Regions from separate parts of the Paenibacillus sp. J22FR5 genome, predicted to be linked through region 1. Evidence: predicted binding sites of a transcription regulator. Region 1 holds the regulator's gene; the other holds the start of a gene.

Region 1 (8,022 bases):
CAAGAGTTGTCGGGTGCGCAAGTTCGTAATTTAGAAGCAGCGCTCGATGTGAAAATTATTGATCGTACACAGCTTATTTTGGATATTTTCGCGCAGCGTGCCAAAACGCGCGAAGGGATTATTCAAGTTGAATTGGCGCAACTGAGCTACTTGCTGCCAAGGCTGTCAGGACAAGGCAAAAACTTGTCTCGACTAGGCGGCGGTATCGGGACAAGAGGACCAGGGGAGTCGAAGCTGGAAACCGATCGCCGGCATATTCGCGGGCGTATTGATGAACTGAAGGCGCAGCTGGAGGAAGTTGTTCGTCACCGCACATTACATCGCGAACGTCGTAAGAAAAGCGGTGTATTTCAAGTTGCCTTAGTTGGGTATACCAATGCTGGGAAGTCGACGTTATTGAAACAATTGACACAAGCGGACGTCTATATTGAGAATCAACTGTTCGCAACGTTGGATCCGACTTCACGGACGATGGTGCTGCCAAGTGGCAAAGAAATCGTGCTGACAGATACCGTAGGTTTTATTCAAAATCTTCCCCATGATCTTGTCGCTTCGTTTCGCGCAACGCTGGAAGAGGCGAATGAGGCAGATTTAATTCTGCATGTCGTGGATAGCGGGACGGATATGCGCAACGAGCAAATGCGCGTTGTGGCAGAGGTATTAGAGGAGCTTGGCGCTCATCAAAAAGAGCAAATCACCGTATTTAATAAAATTGATCTCTGTTCGCAAGCGGATCGAGAGATGCTTTCAGCCGAAGGCGAATTCATGAAAATGAGTGCTTACACGCCTGAGGATCTAGAACGGCTACGTATCATCATTGAGGATAAGCTGATGGGAGATAGCAAGGACTTCCGCATTCCAGCTGATAAAGGGGATGTCATAGCCCTCATGTATCGCATCGGTGAAGTACTTGAGACGGATGTGGACGGGGAAGATATGGTGTTCAAGGTTCGCGTGAACAAGGACGATTATGTAAAGCTGGCTTATTTACTCGTTGATTACGATCAATCGGTAGCGAAGTCAGAGCAGGATGAGAACGAGGGAGAGAACAACTAAGATGCATTTCGGGGAAAAGGTTATTGCGAGAATGGAAAGCGCGGAGCGACGTGTCGAGAGCGCTTTTCGACAAATTGAGAAAACCATAGATCTTAATCAATGGAAGGTCATTCGTGCCTTTCAGGCGCATAAGGTAAGTGATTATCACTTTGCTTCCTCAACGGGCTATGGCTACAATGATCGCGGTAGAGAAGTGCTTGACCTTGTGTATGCGGATGCGATGGGAGCAGAAGCAGCGCTTGTACGTCCGCATTTTGTATCGGGAACGCATACCATCGGAACGGCTTTATTTGGCGTGCTGCGCCCAGGCGAACATCTACTTTACATCACGGGTAAGCCCTATGATACGTTGCACAAGGTCATTGGTAAGCCTAGCGACGGAACAGGCTCGCTGCAGGACTTCGGCATTGGCTACAGCGAAGTTGCGCTATTAGAAGATGGATCGCCGGACTGGACGGCAATCTCGGCAGCCATTCAGCCGAATACGAAGGTAATCGGCATCCAGCGTTCACGCGGCTACTCGTGGCGGCCGTCGTTCACTGTGGACCAAATCGGCGAAATGGTCCGATTTGTGAAAGAGATAAACCCCAAGCTTATTGTCTTCGTCGACAATTGCTATGGGGAATTCACCGAGGAGCAGGAGCCGACGCAGGTTGGCGTCGATCTCATGGCTGGTTCGCTGATCAAAAATCCCGGCGGCGGCATCGCCCCTTCGGGCGGCTATATCGCCGGACGACGCGACCTCGTGGAGCTCGCCGCGTATAGACTGACCGCCCCCGGTATTGGGGGCGAGGTTGGAGCCATGCTCGGCGCGACGCGCGCGATGTTTCAAGGGCTGTTTCTTGCCCCTCACTTGGTGGGGCAAGCGGTCAAGGGCTCGGTCTTCGCCGCAGCGATGTTCGAAGACCTCGGCTTTGTGAGCCATCCGCGATGGGATGCGCAGCGGACGGACTTGATTCAAGCGATCCGCTTCACTTCGGCGGAGCATTTGATTACGTTCGTGCAGGGCATCCAGAAGGCTTCCGCGGTGGATTCGCATGTCGTGCCAGAGCCTTGGGACATGCCCGGCTACGAACATCCCGTGATTATGGCAGCAGGCACGTTCATTCAAGGAGGCAGCTTGGAACTGTCTGCCGATGCCCCGATTCGCGAACCGTATATCGCGTACATGCAAGGCGGTTTGACCTACTCACATTGCAAGTTAGGTGTACTAACGGCAATCCAACATATGGAAAACAAGGGATTACTGTGAAAATTTAAACTGTGAACAAACCTGACACTCCTTGACACGTATTTGTTAGAAAGGTACAATAAGAGTGAGGTACTTACTGACCAGGAGTGATTAGCATGAGTGATGAAATACGTAGGAATATGGCGTTATTCCCAATTGGAATCGTCATGAAGCTGACCGATTTAACAGCAAGACAAATTCGATATTATGAGCAACACGAACTAATCATTCCGGCTAGAACAGCTGGTAACCAACGGCTTTATTCTTTTAATGACGTAGAACGTCTTCTTGAAATTAAAGATTTGATTGAAAAAGGTGTAAACATCGCGGGCATTAAGCAGGTTCTGATTCCTGTGGATAAGGATTCTGAAGATGCTACAATTCTTAACGAGCATACGGAAGTGAAACGTAAAGAATTAACCGACTCTCAATTGCACAAAATGCTTAAGCAGCAATTGATTGGCGGGGGGAAACGCCCGGATCAGGCTTCAATGATTCAAGGACAGTTATCCAGATTTTACAAATAAATTTCATTTCGAATCGCTTAACAGTTGAAAGGAGAATGCACACGTGAGCTATAACAATAACTATTCCAAAGAAGATATTCTTCGCATCGCCAAATCAGAAAACGTTCGCTTCATCCGTTTGCAGTTCACAGATTTGATGGGAAGTATTAAAAACGTAGAAATTCCTTTGAGCCAACTTGAGAAAGCGCTTGATAACAAAATGATGTTTGATGGATCTTCCATCGAAGGCTATGTGCGTATTGAAGAATCGGATATGTATCTATATCCGGATTTAGATACATGGGTTATTTTCCCATGGGTAACAGAAAGTAAAGTCGCTCGTTTGATCTGCGACATTTATATGCCAGATGGCACTCCGTTCCCTGGGGATCCGCGCGCCATTTTGAAAAATGCGTTGAAGCAAGCTGAAGAAATGGGATATACGGCCATGAATGTTGGTCCTGAACCAGAATTCTTCTTGTTTAAAACAGATGACAAAGGCAATCCAACAACCGAACTGAATGACCAAGGTGGTTACTTCGATTTGGCTCCGATGGATCTTGGTGAAAATTGCCGTCGTGATATCGTGCTAACACTGGAAGAGATGGGTTTTGAAATTGAAGCTTCTCACCATGAAGTAGCGCCAGGACAGCACGAAATCGACTTTAAATACGCTGATGCGATTAAAGCAGCTGACCAAATTCAAACTTTCAAACTTGTTGTCAAAACCGTAGCTAGACAGCATGGTTTGCATGCAACGTTTATGCCGAAGCCTTTGTTCGGAATGAACGGGTCCGGTATGCACTGTCACCAATCCTTGTTCAAAGGTGAAACTAACGCATTCTATGACGAGAGCGATAAATTAGGCTTGAGCACAGTGGCAAGACAATATATGGCGGGCGTACTTCGTCATGCACGTTCTTTTGCTGCGATTACGAACCCAACCGTTAATTCATATAAACGTCTAGTGCCTGGTTACGAAGCGCCTTGTTATGTAGCTTGGTCCGCTAGTAACCGCAGCCCAATGATTCGGATTCCAGCTTCCCGCGGTCTAAGCACGCGTGTTGAAGTTCGTAACCCGGATCCAGCAGCGAACCCTTACCTTGCATTAGCTGTCATGCTTGCAGCTGGTTTGGATGGCATTAAGAACAAAATGCAGCTTCCTCCGCCAACAGATCGCAACATCTATGTGATGAGCGAAGAAGAGCGCGAGAGCGAAGGTATTCCTAGCTTGCCACTGAATTTGAAACAAGCGTTGGACGAGTTGCTTCGCGATGATGTTGTTTGCGATACACTTGGCGAACATGCCCTTGCTCATTTCTATGAGTTGAAAGAAATCGAGTGGGATATGTATCGTACACAAGTTCACCAGTGGGAAAGAGATCAATATCTGTCCTTGTACTAGGTTTTTGATTAAACAACTAGATAAGAAAAGCCCGTCAGTCTCGAAAGAGAGAGCTGATGGGCTTTTTCACGCGAAGAAGGAGACCTAGGATATGGACAATTTCAATCGTAATTTAGAAAAGTATGCAGAGCTAGTCATTCGAATCGGGGTCAACTTGAGCAAAGGCCAAGATCTGTTGGTGGAAGCACCAATTGAAACACTGGTATTAACAAGGTTAATCGTGCAGAAAGCCTATGAAGCAGGTGCGAATTTTGTACATGTACATTGGCAGGATGATGTCGTTACTCGTAGTAAATTTGATTATGCGCTAGATCAGGCAATGGACTACTATCCTGAGTGGTATACAACTATGTTGGAGCGTTTTGTTGAAAATGGCGGAGCTTTGCTCAATATCAAGGTGCCAAATCCGAATCTATATGATGGGATTGGCGCTAGTCTTATTTCTAGATCTTCCAAGGCTGCTTCAAAAGCGAGAGCTAAGTATCAGCACTATGTGCGAACAGGCGAGTTTAGCTGGTGTTTAATTAAAGCGCCTACGGAAGCTTGGGCTTCTATTGTGTATGCGGATCTGCCAGAAGAGCAGCGTGTTCCTACGATGTGGGATGCTGTTTTTCAAATTAACCGTGTATATGAAGAGGATCCCGTTGCGGCTTGGCAGACCCATTTGGACACGCTGAAAGCTACACATAGCGTACTTAATGCCAGAAGCTACAAAGCACTGCGCTATCGAGCGACTGGTACGGATCTGCGTGTTGAGCTACCCGAAGGCCACATTTGGCTTGGCGGGGATAATGAGAATGCCCGAGGCATCCGATATGTGGCCAATATGCCGACGGAAGAAGTGTTTACCATTCCAAACCGAACGGGTGTTTGTGGTACGGTGGCGAGTACAATGCCATTGAATATTAATGGGGCGTTGGTAGATCGATTTTCTTTCACGTTCGAAGCGGGAAAGGTTGTGGACTTTCAGGCTGAGGTAGGGCATGATCATCTAGCTCGTTTACTGGATATGGATGAAGGGGCGCGTTATTTAGGTGAGGTAGCTCTCGTGCCGTTTGATTCTCCGATTTCCAACCTAAAGCGCATTTTCTACAATACAGGCATTGACGAAAATGCCTCCTGCCACTTGGCATTGGGCAGTTGCTATCCAATCAATTTGAAGGATGGTACAACGCTATCCAATGAAGAATTGAAAGCTCGCGGAGGGAATAGCTCCTTGATTCACGTGGATTTCATGATTGGATCAGCTGAGCTTGAGATTGATGGGGAACTCGCGGATGGGACGATCGAACCAATCTTCCGCGCGGGTAACTGGGTATTGTCGTTTTAATTGAAAAAAGCAAGACCCTCTAGTGATCACATCACTTTGAGGGTCTTGCTTTTTTCATATCTGTAAACTTACATATCTCGGAATAAACCGATGACGCGTCCAAGAATAGTCACATTCTTCAATAGAATCGGCTGCAAAGCGGAGTTCTCTGGCTGAAGGCGAATATGATCCTTCTCCTTGTAGAAACGCTTAACCGTAGCTTCATCATCTTCGGTCATAGCGACAACGATATCGCCGTTATTAGCCGTTTGCTGCTGTTTCACGATGACATAGTCGCCGTTATGAATGCCAGCTTCAATCATACTGTCACCCATAATGCTGAGCATGAACACGTTGTTGTCGCCTACCATGCTTGATGGAAGAGGGAAATAGTCTTCGATATTCTCGGTAGCTGTAATAGGAACACCAGCCGTTACTTTACCAACGAGGGGAACACGTGCAACGGAGACTGCGAATTGGGATTCGGCACCATCAAGCCCAAGGATTTCAATCGCACGTGGCTTGGTAGGATCTCGACGAATCATGCCTTTTTTCTCAAGACGCTCCAAATGACCATGTACCGTAGAACTGGAGGCTAGTCCAACTGCTTCGCCGATTTCTCTAACGGAAGGCGGGTAGCCCTTATCTTTCACTTCGTTCTTAATGAATTCCATTATTGCTTGTTGACGCTGCGAAATTTTACTCATAAGATATCACTCCAATACTGGGAATCATTACCCAAAGTATAACATAGAACCCGAGTTCGTACAAACATAAGTTCGAACAAATGGTTGACTCAAACAAGTGTTCGTGTTATTCTAATATCAGAACAAATGTTTGGGGGATGATTTTATGTATATGGCTTATTCACAATCGAACGCAACAACAACACTTCAAGGTACTGCTCATGCATCCAAAGGGATGACGATTAAACGGGGATATGCGAAAGTAATACTTCGTTTCTTACTGATAGCAGCGATTCTTGGAACAGTGTTTTCATTTGGTGCGATCGTACAAGCCTATGCAGGTGATGGGTCCGTTACTGCCTCTACGCCAATCGTTTCCGTTCAATCAACTGCGAGAGTTACCCTACACGAGAAGCTTGTCATCCAAAGTGGCGACACGCTATGGGAGATCGCAGACTCTCACAAAAAGAAGGGTGAGAACACACGTTCTTACATCGAGAAATTGAAAACTCTGAATCATTTATCGGACAGTTCATTGCAAGAGGGCCAGGTTATATTACTTCCTTAAGAAACAAATTTTAAGTTAACTACATAGATGAATGGTTGAGACATAGGTACTGTTCCTATGTCTCTTTGCGTTATATCCTTGACATTCCTAATCGGGGATGGCAAAGTAGTACTCATATTGAAATTTTGACTGGGAGGATTACAATGAGTGACAGCATGGATAAGACGATTGAACGTATCAATGAATTAGCTCGAAAGGCGAAGACGGTTGGCTTAACCGATGCTGAGATCGATGAGCGCAATGAGCTAAGAAAGATCTATATAAATGCATTCAGGGGTAACCTGAAAGTCCAACTTGATTCCATTAAGTTCACTGACGAAGAGAATTAAGCTTACACATAGATACTACATTCAAAGGGGAAATGAATGATGACGTTGAAAGCTGTGCTTTTTGATTTGGATGATACACTGTTATGGGATGATCGTAGCGTGGAGGAAGCCTTTGCTGCAACCTGTGCTGAAGCGGCTAAGCATGTTAATGTGAACCCGGAGGAATTGGAAGCATCCGTTCGTAAAGAAGCGAGAAGCTTATATGAATCCTTTGAGACGTTCCCATTTACCAAAATGATTGGGATCAACCCATTTGAGGGGCTTTGGGCAAATTTCACACAAGGCGAGGACGAAAATTTCCGCAAATTAGAAAAGCTAGCACCTGGCTATCGCACGGAGTCATGGACTAGAGGGCTTGCTGCACTAGGAATTGAAGATCGTGAACTTGGGTACAAGCTTGGTGAATTGTTTGCATCTGAACGCCGCAGTCGTCCTTATTTGTATGAAGAAACCTTCCGTGTGTTGGATGCTTTGAAAGGCAACTACAAACTTCTTCTATTAACAAACGGTTCGCCGGATTTGCAAAAAGAGAAAATAGCAGGCGTGCCTGCTATTGCTCCATACTTTGATCATATTGTTATTTCGGGCGAATTTGGACAAGGGAAGCCGGCTAAGGCTATTTTCAACTATGCGTTGGGACTACTTGATATTGAAGCATCGGAAGGCATCATGATTGGAGACAAGCTAACGACGGATATTTTGGGATCGGGAAGCATTGGTATGCGTAACATTTGGATTAATCATCATGGGCTTCAAAGCGGCGATGAGATTGTTCCTGCTTATGAAGTCACACGACTACAAGACATTCTAACGATTATTAACAACGGATAACGCATGAAGAAAGCCCAGCAGCGATTCAAGACATGACGTCTTGCGCTGTTGGGCTTTGCTTGTTTATAGGATTAAGCTTTGATAAAGTCAGGATCATCAAT
Region 2 (8,022 bases), on a different contig from region 1:
GATCGCTGGCAGAAAATCGCGAAGGAAGCGGCAGAGCAAGCCCATCGCAACCGTGTCCCGCAGATTGAATCCGTCTATTCGTGGAAGCAACTGCTGCAACGGGCGAAGGAAGCAGATGTCGCTTGGATTTGTTATGAGAAGGAAGACGGTCAACAGTTGAAACCTGCGATTCAGTCTGCAATTGCAACAGGACAAATTGGTCCAGGCAAGCAAGTGTTGATTGCAGTAGGCCCCGAGGGCGGATTCACAGAGCAAGAAATAAAGCAAGCTGAAGAAGCTGGCTTTCGCTCGGTTTCGCTGGGGAATCGCATTTTACGGACGGAGACGGCAGCGATGGTAGGTCTTACGTGTCTGTTCTATGAAACCGGAGAAATGGGAGGATGAGCGAAGATGGCAACGGTAGCGTTTCATACACTGGGATGTAAAGTAAACTTTTATGATACAGAAGCAATTTGGCAGCTTTTCAAAAATGAGGGCTATGAGCAGGTTGACTTCGAAAATACGGCAGATGTCTATGTAATTAACACATGTACGGTAACGAATACAGGGGATAAGAAGAGTCGTCAAATGATTCGTCGCGCAATTCGTCGTAATCCGGAAGCGATTGTCGCTGTGACAGGCTGTTACGCACAAACATCACCTGCAGAAATTATGGCTATCCCAGGTGTGGACATGGTCATCGGAACGCAGGATAGGGAAAAGATCATTCCGCTCGTGAAACAATTTGAGTCGGATCGTCAACCGATTAATGCGGTTAGAAACATTATGAAAACACGTACATTCGAAGAATTAGATGTTCCTGATTTTGCAGACCGTACACGTGCATTTCTGAAAATTCAAGAAGGCTGTAACAACTTCTGTACCTTCTGCATTATTCCTTGGTCCCGCGGATTGATGCGCAGTCGTGAACCACAAAGCGTTATTGCACAAGCGGAGCAGCTAGTAGCTGCTGGTTATCAAGAAATCGTCCTTACAGGTATTCATACTGGGGGCTATGGCGAAGATATTGAAGACTACAGTTTGGCGAAGCTGCTGAAGGATCTGGATAAAGTTGAAGGACTGAAACGTATTCGGATTTCCTCGATCGAAGCTAGTCAAATTACAGATGAAGTGATTGAAGTTCTGAAATCCTCGGACAAAATGTGCCGTCATCTGCACATCCCGCTGCAAGCTGGCGATGATCAAGTGCTGGCGCGGATGCGTCGCAAATATACGACTGCAGAGTTTGCTCGTAAGATTGAACGTCTGCACGAAATTATGCCTGATGTAGCGATTACGACAGACGTCATCGTTGGTTTCCCTGGAGAGACGGAAGAGATGTTCCGCGATGGTTACAAGTTCATGGAGCAAATGAAGTTCTCCGAAATGCACGTTTTCCCTTATTCCAAACGGACAGGTACACCTGCTGCGCGGATGGAGGATCAAGTGGACGAGGAAATCAAAAATGCACGTGTTCATGAACTAATTGATCTATCCGAGAAAATGCAGCTAGCGTATGCTCAAAAGTTTGTTGGGCAAGTTCTGGAAGTCATTCCAGAGCGTACGTACAAAGGTGCTCCTGATAGCGGATTGTACAGTGGTTATTCCGATAACTATGTGCAGCTAGTTTTTGAAGGTTCGGAAGATATGATTGGCCAAGTATGCCGTGTGAAGGTTACTGAGGCTGGTGTGAATGAAAGCAAGGGACAACTCGTGCGCGTTCTTGAAGGCGTAGTGAATTTGTAAGAAATGATTAAGGCAATAACCTACCTCTACTCGTGGTCGTTCCTTTTTGAATGACTGCGTTAGAGGTTTTCTCCATTAGACGGGAGTTTGTAAGGAATGAATGTAACTACTATATCAGATGAGGTGCTTCAAAAATGACACTAAATGCCAAAGAAATTGCAAGCTATATTGACCATACGTTATTAAAAGCAGATGCGAGCACAGCTGCGATTCACAAATTGTGTGAGGAAGCTGCTCAGCATCAATTTTTCAGTGTGTGTGTGAATTCGCAGTTTGTTGCAACCGCTGCTAAAGCGCTTGAAGGAACTGGTGTTAAGGTTGCTGCTGTGGTTGGGTTTCCACTTGGCGCGAGCTTGAGTGAAGTGAAAGCCTTCGAAGCAGCTAAAGCTGTTGAAAACGGTGCAGCTGAAATTGATACGGTATTGCCAATTGGTTTGCTTTTGGAAGGACAATTGGATGCTGTTCGTTCAGATATTAAGCAAGTTGTAGATGCTGTTCAAGGGAAAGCGATTGTAAAAGTGATCATGGAAACGGGCTTCCTCAACGATGAGCAGAAATCTGCAGCTTGCCGTCTGTCAGAAGAAGCGGGCGCTCATTTCGTGAAAACCTCGACAGGCTTTGGCCCTGGTGGAGCAACAGTAGAAGACGTTCGCTTGATGCGCCAAAATGTATCAAGTACGATCGGCGTGAAAGCATCAGGCGGCGTACGTGATGTAGAGACGGCGATTGCGATGATTGAAGCGGGCGCGACGAGATTGGGTACGAGCTCAGGCGTAGCTATTGTGAACGGAACTCAAGGCGCTTCCACATATTAAGATAACAGAGGGGCAATGCAACTAAGGACCCTACGATATTAAATATGGTTTGAGAGCGGGCGATCTGTGAAGAGGCGTCGTCAGCAAGCAGCGCAGAGAGACTAACAAGCCCATGAATAAAAGGGAAAAAGAGGATCGCGCCCCCGACATTGAGCAGCACATGTGACCAAGCGACGTATCGCCCGGCGCGGGAGCTGCTCATACCGGCGATCAAGGCGGTAACACAGGTGCCGACATTGGCACCGATTGTAATTGCGACCCCGAGCTCGACGGGAATGCCTCCCCCGGCGGCGAGGCCCATCGCCATCGCGATGACGGCAGCGCTGCTATGCACGAGCGCTGTGACGATAGCGCCTGCGAGGATGCCCCAAAGCAGGCTCGTTTGTGCCTGGTGAACGAACCAGGCGAAGAGGCCGCGGGACTGCAGCGCAGGCCCGATGGTTTGCATGATCTCGATGCCGAGCAGCACGAGAGAGAAGCCAGCCACCGCGAGCGATCCGTAGCGGACGCTGCACAGCCACTGGCGACCGCCGACGTTCATGGCGGCGGTCTTCGTTGGTGCCGCCGCTGCGGAAGGCAGCGCGGCTGTGTAGCGTGGGCTGCTTGCCTGAGGCAGCGGCCCGGCCAGCCAGCTCGCCAGCCAGACGCTGGCGCTCGCAAGCAGGATCGGCACGCCGATGCCACCCAAGCTGAGCCCGATCAGCTCAGTGGTGAGGCACGTGCCGATGTTCGTTCCGAGAATCACGCCTAGTGTTCTCGGGAAGGACAGGATGCCGGCGCCGACGAGGCTGATGGCGATGACTGTGATGGCGGTGCTGCTCTGAAGCGCCGCTGTGAGCACAGTGCCGGTGACGAGGCCTCGCACCGGTGTGCGGGTAAACCGCTCCAGCCACAGCTGGAGGCGGGGGCCTGCCCAGGTTTGAAGCGAGGTTTCCATCAGCTTCATTCCAAGCAGAAATAAGGCTAAGCCTGCGACAACAGGCACAATAATAGCATGAATCATGGGAAGGATCTCCTTTTCGCAAGTGTACGACTTTAACTTTATTCAACCAATATATGTGACCGTACAGACAAGCATGACAAGCCTGATGATGTAGGTGAACGGTTTCACGCAAAGGACGGCTAAACCGATATGGCAGCAGTATTTTTACATAAGAAACGCAAACCACGTTTGGAGCAAGGACATCCATGGGTGTACAAAAGTGAAATTGAGCGTACAGATGGGAGCATTGTGCCTGGACAGCTTGTCTCTGTGCAAAACCATCTAGGCAAGTATCTAGCAACAGGCTATTATAACGAAGCTTCTCAGCTAACGGTACGTATTGTATCGTACAGCCCGCTTGAAGCGATGTCGACTGACTTTTTTGTAGAAAGATTCACGCGTTGCTTCCAACATCGTCAGCGCTTCGTGAAGGGAGCGCTGTCCTATCGTTTGGTCTATGGGGAAGCTGATTTCTTGCCTGGATTAATTGTTGATAAATTCGAGAACACCTTGGTTGTTCAACTTTTGACATTAGGGATGGACCTTTGTAGAGATAATATCGTGGAAGCACTTGTTCAAGTCATGAAGCCTGCTGGGATTTATGAGCGAAGTGACGTTTCCGTTCGTGAGTTGGAGGGTTTAAAGCAGACTAAGGGGTTACTATACGGTGATTGTGCCAAACATGTTGATATTTTAGAAAATGGACTGCGTATCCGAGTTGATATTGAGGAAGGTCAGAAGACGGGTTACTTCTTCGACCAACGTGAGAATCGCGCAGCGATCGCGCCATTAATGACGGGTTGGGGTCACCGCAGCGGCATCAATTTGACGGAAGTAGAAGAGAATGGCGTAACTCAAATGTTGCCTGTAAATGCAAATGGCAAAGTCGTTACGTTCCCACTTTGGGACGGCGCCTCCGTGCTGGAGTGCTTCTCGCATACCGGTAGCTTCACACTCAATGCTTGCCAATTTGGTGCCAAAAAAGTAACTTGTCTCGATATTTCCGAACATGCGATTGAGAGTGCACGTACGAACGTCGCGCTTAATGGATTCGAAGATCGCGTTGAATTTGTAGTTGCAGATGCTTTTGAGTATTTACGTACGCAAGTTAAAGGCTTAGATGAACGTAAGCTTCGTGCGTCAGCAGGCGCTGCAGGACAAGCTAAAGTGGACACCTCGAAGCCTGTTAGCTCAGGAGGGCGGACATGGGATGTCGTTATTCTGGACCCGCCAGCCTTTGCCAAGACGAAAAGTGCGGTAGAAGGAGCTTGCCGCGGTTATAAAGATATCAATCTGCACGGCATGAAGCTTGTGAATGAAGGTGGCTATCTCGTGACGGCAAGCTGTTCCTATCACATGCATCCTGAACTTTTCCTAGAGACCATCCATGCGGCAGCGACGGATGCAGGTAAGCTCTTGCGATTGATCGAATTCCGTGGAGCGGGGATGGATCATCCACGTATTCTCGGTGTAGATGAGGGGCATTATTTGAAATTTGCGATATTTGAAGTGCGCAGTAAGTAAGACTAGATTCTTACGAATAATCTCATAAGTGGGCAAAGCTGGTATTTCTAGCTTTGCTTTTTTGTTTTCCATGTTATAATAGAATATACGTTCGCATTTAACTCAATGTGGCTCTTTACGCAACTCCTCCATCATCTACCACGCCGACTCTCTACTAGAAATATGATAGAATAGAAAGATACAAAACTAGAAATGCTTACGAAGCAAGCTTTCCTAATGGAAAGTGTAAGGAGGCCCTGAATGTCCATTCGATTCGTGATTGGTAGAGCCGGAAGCGGAAAAAGTGAACGCTGTCTGACAGAGATCAAACAGCAGTTAGCGACAGCGCCTGAAGGTGATCCTCTCATCTTACTAGTCCCAGAGCAAGCCACCTTTCAAGCTGAACATGCGCTTGTTTCAGACCCGAAAATTCGCGGTATGATCCGCGCGCAAGTGCTTAGTTTTCATCGTTTAGCTTGGCGTGTGATGCAGGAAGAAGGCGGCACAGCAAGACTGCCCATTGATGATACAGGAAAAAAATTGCTTTTAACGAGCATTTTACATAAATACAAAGACGAGCTTCGTCTCTTCGGTCATTCCGCAGAACAAATGGGCTTCGTTGATCGATTAAATCAGCTTTTTACGGAAATGAAACGCTATTGTGTGTCAGCGGAACAACTTGAAACACATGAGAGCAAACGAGTAACTACCCTAGGAGAGTACGGTTTGCTTCGTGATAAAATGCATGATATTCAACTGGTGTATCGGCAGTTTGAGGCAGTGCTAGCGAAACAGTATTTGGATGGCGAGGATTATTTGACACTGCTTGCTGAGCAAGTGCCTAACTCGGCTTATTTACGATCAGCCTCAGTGTGGATTGATGGGTTTCATGGCTTCACTCCGCAAGAATTCAAAGCTCTTGGCGCTTTATTTGCGGCTTGTAAGCAAGTGACCATTACCTTATGTCTAGATCGAGAGCTGCAAGCAGGAGATAAGCCAGACGAATTGGATTTATTTCATCCAACAGCAACGACGATGGTTCGCTTGCAAGAGATGATATGGCAGCTTGGATTAGGTGCTGCTGAAGTTCTTCAACTTGCACCAGACCGTTCGCCGCGATATGAAGATAGTCCTGCACTTGCCTATTTGGAGCAGAATTTTGATCGTCGAATCGGTGGTGGAGCGTCTAAATATAAGGCTTCTCCAGGAGAGAAGATAGCCGACCAGCTTGTAATTCGTGAAGCTGTGCATCGCCGTGCGGAGGTTGAAGGCGCAGTGCGTGACATGCTGCAGCTCGTTCGTGAGCATGGTGTCAGGTGGCGCGAGATGGCGATCATGGTGAGAAATATGGAAGGCTATCAAGACTTGTTGAACACGGTGCTTACCGATTTTGAGATCCCTCACTTTTTTGATCAGAAGAGATCGGTGCTCCACCATCCACTTGTGGAATTCATTCGGTCCGCGCTTGAGGTCGTCCAACACAATTGGCATTATGATGCGGTATTTCGATGCATTAAGACCGATTTACTATTACCTTCGGGGGCGGCATCTGCACGGACAGAGCTGGATAAATTAGAAAATTATGTGCTCGCCTTCGGAATTCAAGGTTATAGATGGACAGATGGTAAACCTTGGACATTTAAATTTCGCGCTAATTTAGAACAAGCGGAAGATCAGGTTAATGAACAAACTGCTGAACTCCAAGCTTTAAATACGAGTAAATCATGGGTTGTGGGTCCATTGCTTGCCCTATTTAATCGACTTGGACGAGCTCGTAATGTCAAAGAGCAGGTTGAAGCCGTTTACGATTTATTGGTTACGGTTCAGGCACCAGAAAAGCTTGAAGCATGGACGCAGCAAGCCACATTAGATGGAAAGCCAGAAAAAGCCCGCGAACATGGCCAAATGTGGAACAGTGTCATGGATATGCTAGATCAATTGGTTGAAACCATGGGTGAAGATGAACTGTCCTTGGAGCTTTTTAACGGACTTATTGAAACAGGCATGGAAAGCATGAAGCTAGGGCTAGTTCCGCCTTCGATGGATCAATTACTGATCGGAAGTATGGATCGAACTCGTTCAAGTGGTATTCGTTATGCTTATATTTTAGGTGTGAACGATGGGGTTATTCCTGCACAGATGGCTGAAAAAGGGGTACTTACAGAGGCGGAACGAAGTGTACTTATGGACTCTGGGTTGCCAATGGCTGACGGGAGCCGCCGGAAGCTGCTAGACGAGCAATTTATCGTCTACACCTCACTGACCGTGCCGGGCAAGCGGCTCTGGATGAGTTACCCGTTAGCGGATGAAGAAGGGAAGTCGTTGTTACCCTCGGAGTTAATCAAGCAGATGCGTCATCTTGTCCCTGGGACGGATGAGCCGCTCCTACTTGCAGAGCCATCGGCAGAATCGTCCGAAGATGAGCAGGTTGCCTATCTATCACATCCGACACAGGCGATCTCCTATTTAGCTGTCCGCATGAAACACTGGATGCTGGGTGGACGCATGTCAGAACTTTGGTGGGATGCTTACAATTGGTATACCGATCAACCGGATTGGCAAATGAAATTGCAATCCGTGGTACAGGCGTTGCAATACACGAACAAAGAAAAGGGACTCTCTTCCAAGACGAGCAAGATGTTGTACGGCCAGCATTTACGTGCTAGTGTATCACGGATGGAAAAGTACGTCGCATGTCCTTTCTCGCACTTCGTCTCTCATGGCTTACGCCTACAGGAGCGCCGTGTCTATCGCTTGGATGCGCCGGATATCGGTCAATTGTTCCACGCTGCGCTGAATCAATTCGTTCAGAAGCTGCAGCAGGATCAACTCGATTGGGGATCACTTTCCGCAGAGCAGTGCATGGAGAGAACTGCGCTAGTCGTAGACGAGCTTGCACCAAGACTCCAAGGTGAGATTTTGTTAAGTTCAAGTCGCTATGCGTATATAACTCGGAAACTAAAGCAAGTGGTTGGCAGGGCGGCTGTCATACTCGGC

What was found. Region 1 encodes LexA, which represses DNA repair genes until DNA is damaged. Its sites were predicted from a motif close to CGAACATATGTTCG; they were not measured.
Region 2: a site for LexA is predicted at 5,127-5,140, ahead of addB (helicase-exonuclease AddAB subunit AddB). Genes of this name have one in related genera too.

The regions. Positions count from the first base shown of each region.
Region 1 is NZ_JCAUAN010000002.1:409,919-417,940, forward strand. Features, by position in the region: gene hflX (GTPase HflX) at 1-1,056, shown strand, start outside; gene AC58P7_RS05175 (methionine gamma-lyase family protein) at 1,031-2,308, shown strand; gene AC58P7_RS05180 (MerR family transcriptional regulator) at 2,404-2,814, shown strand; gene glnA (type I glutamate--ammonia ligase) at 2,858-4,198, shown strand; gene AC58P7_RS05190 (aminopeptidase) at 4,290-5,528, shown strand; gene lexA (transcriptional repressor LexA) at 5,597-6,214, opposite strand; gene AC58P7_RS05200 (LysM peptidoglycan-binding domain-containing protein) at 6,360-6,761, shown strand; gene AC58P7_RS05205 (DUF896 domain-containing protein) at 6,905-7,090, shown strand; gene AC58P7_RS05210 (HAD family hydrolase) at 7,130-7,921, shown strand; gene AC58P7_RS05215 (1,2-dihydroxy-3-keto-5-methylthiopentene dioxygenase) at 7,993-8,022, opposite strand, start outside.
Region 2 is NZ_JCAUAN010000003.1:102,985-111,006, forward strand. Features, by position in the region: gene AC58P7_RS06725 (16S rRNA (uracil(1498)-N(3))-methyltransferase) at 1-384, shown strand, start outside; gene mtaB (tRNA (N(6)-L-threonylcarbamoyladenosine(37)-C(2))-methylthiotransferase MtaB) at 391-1,725, shown strand; gene deoC (deoxyribose-phosphate aldolase) at 1,860-2,540, shown strand; gene AC58P7_RS06740 (Na/Pi cotransporter family protein) at 2,503-3,543, opposite strand; gene AC58P7_RS06745 (class I SAM-dependent rRNA methyltransferase) at 3,673-5,046, shown strand; gene addB (helicase-exonuclease AddAB subunit AddB) at 5,287-8,022, shown strand, end outside.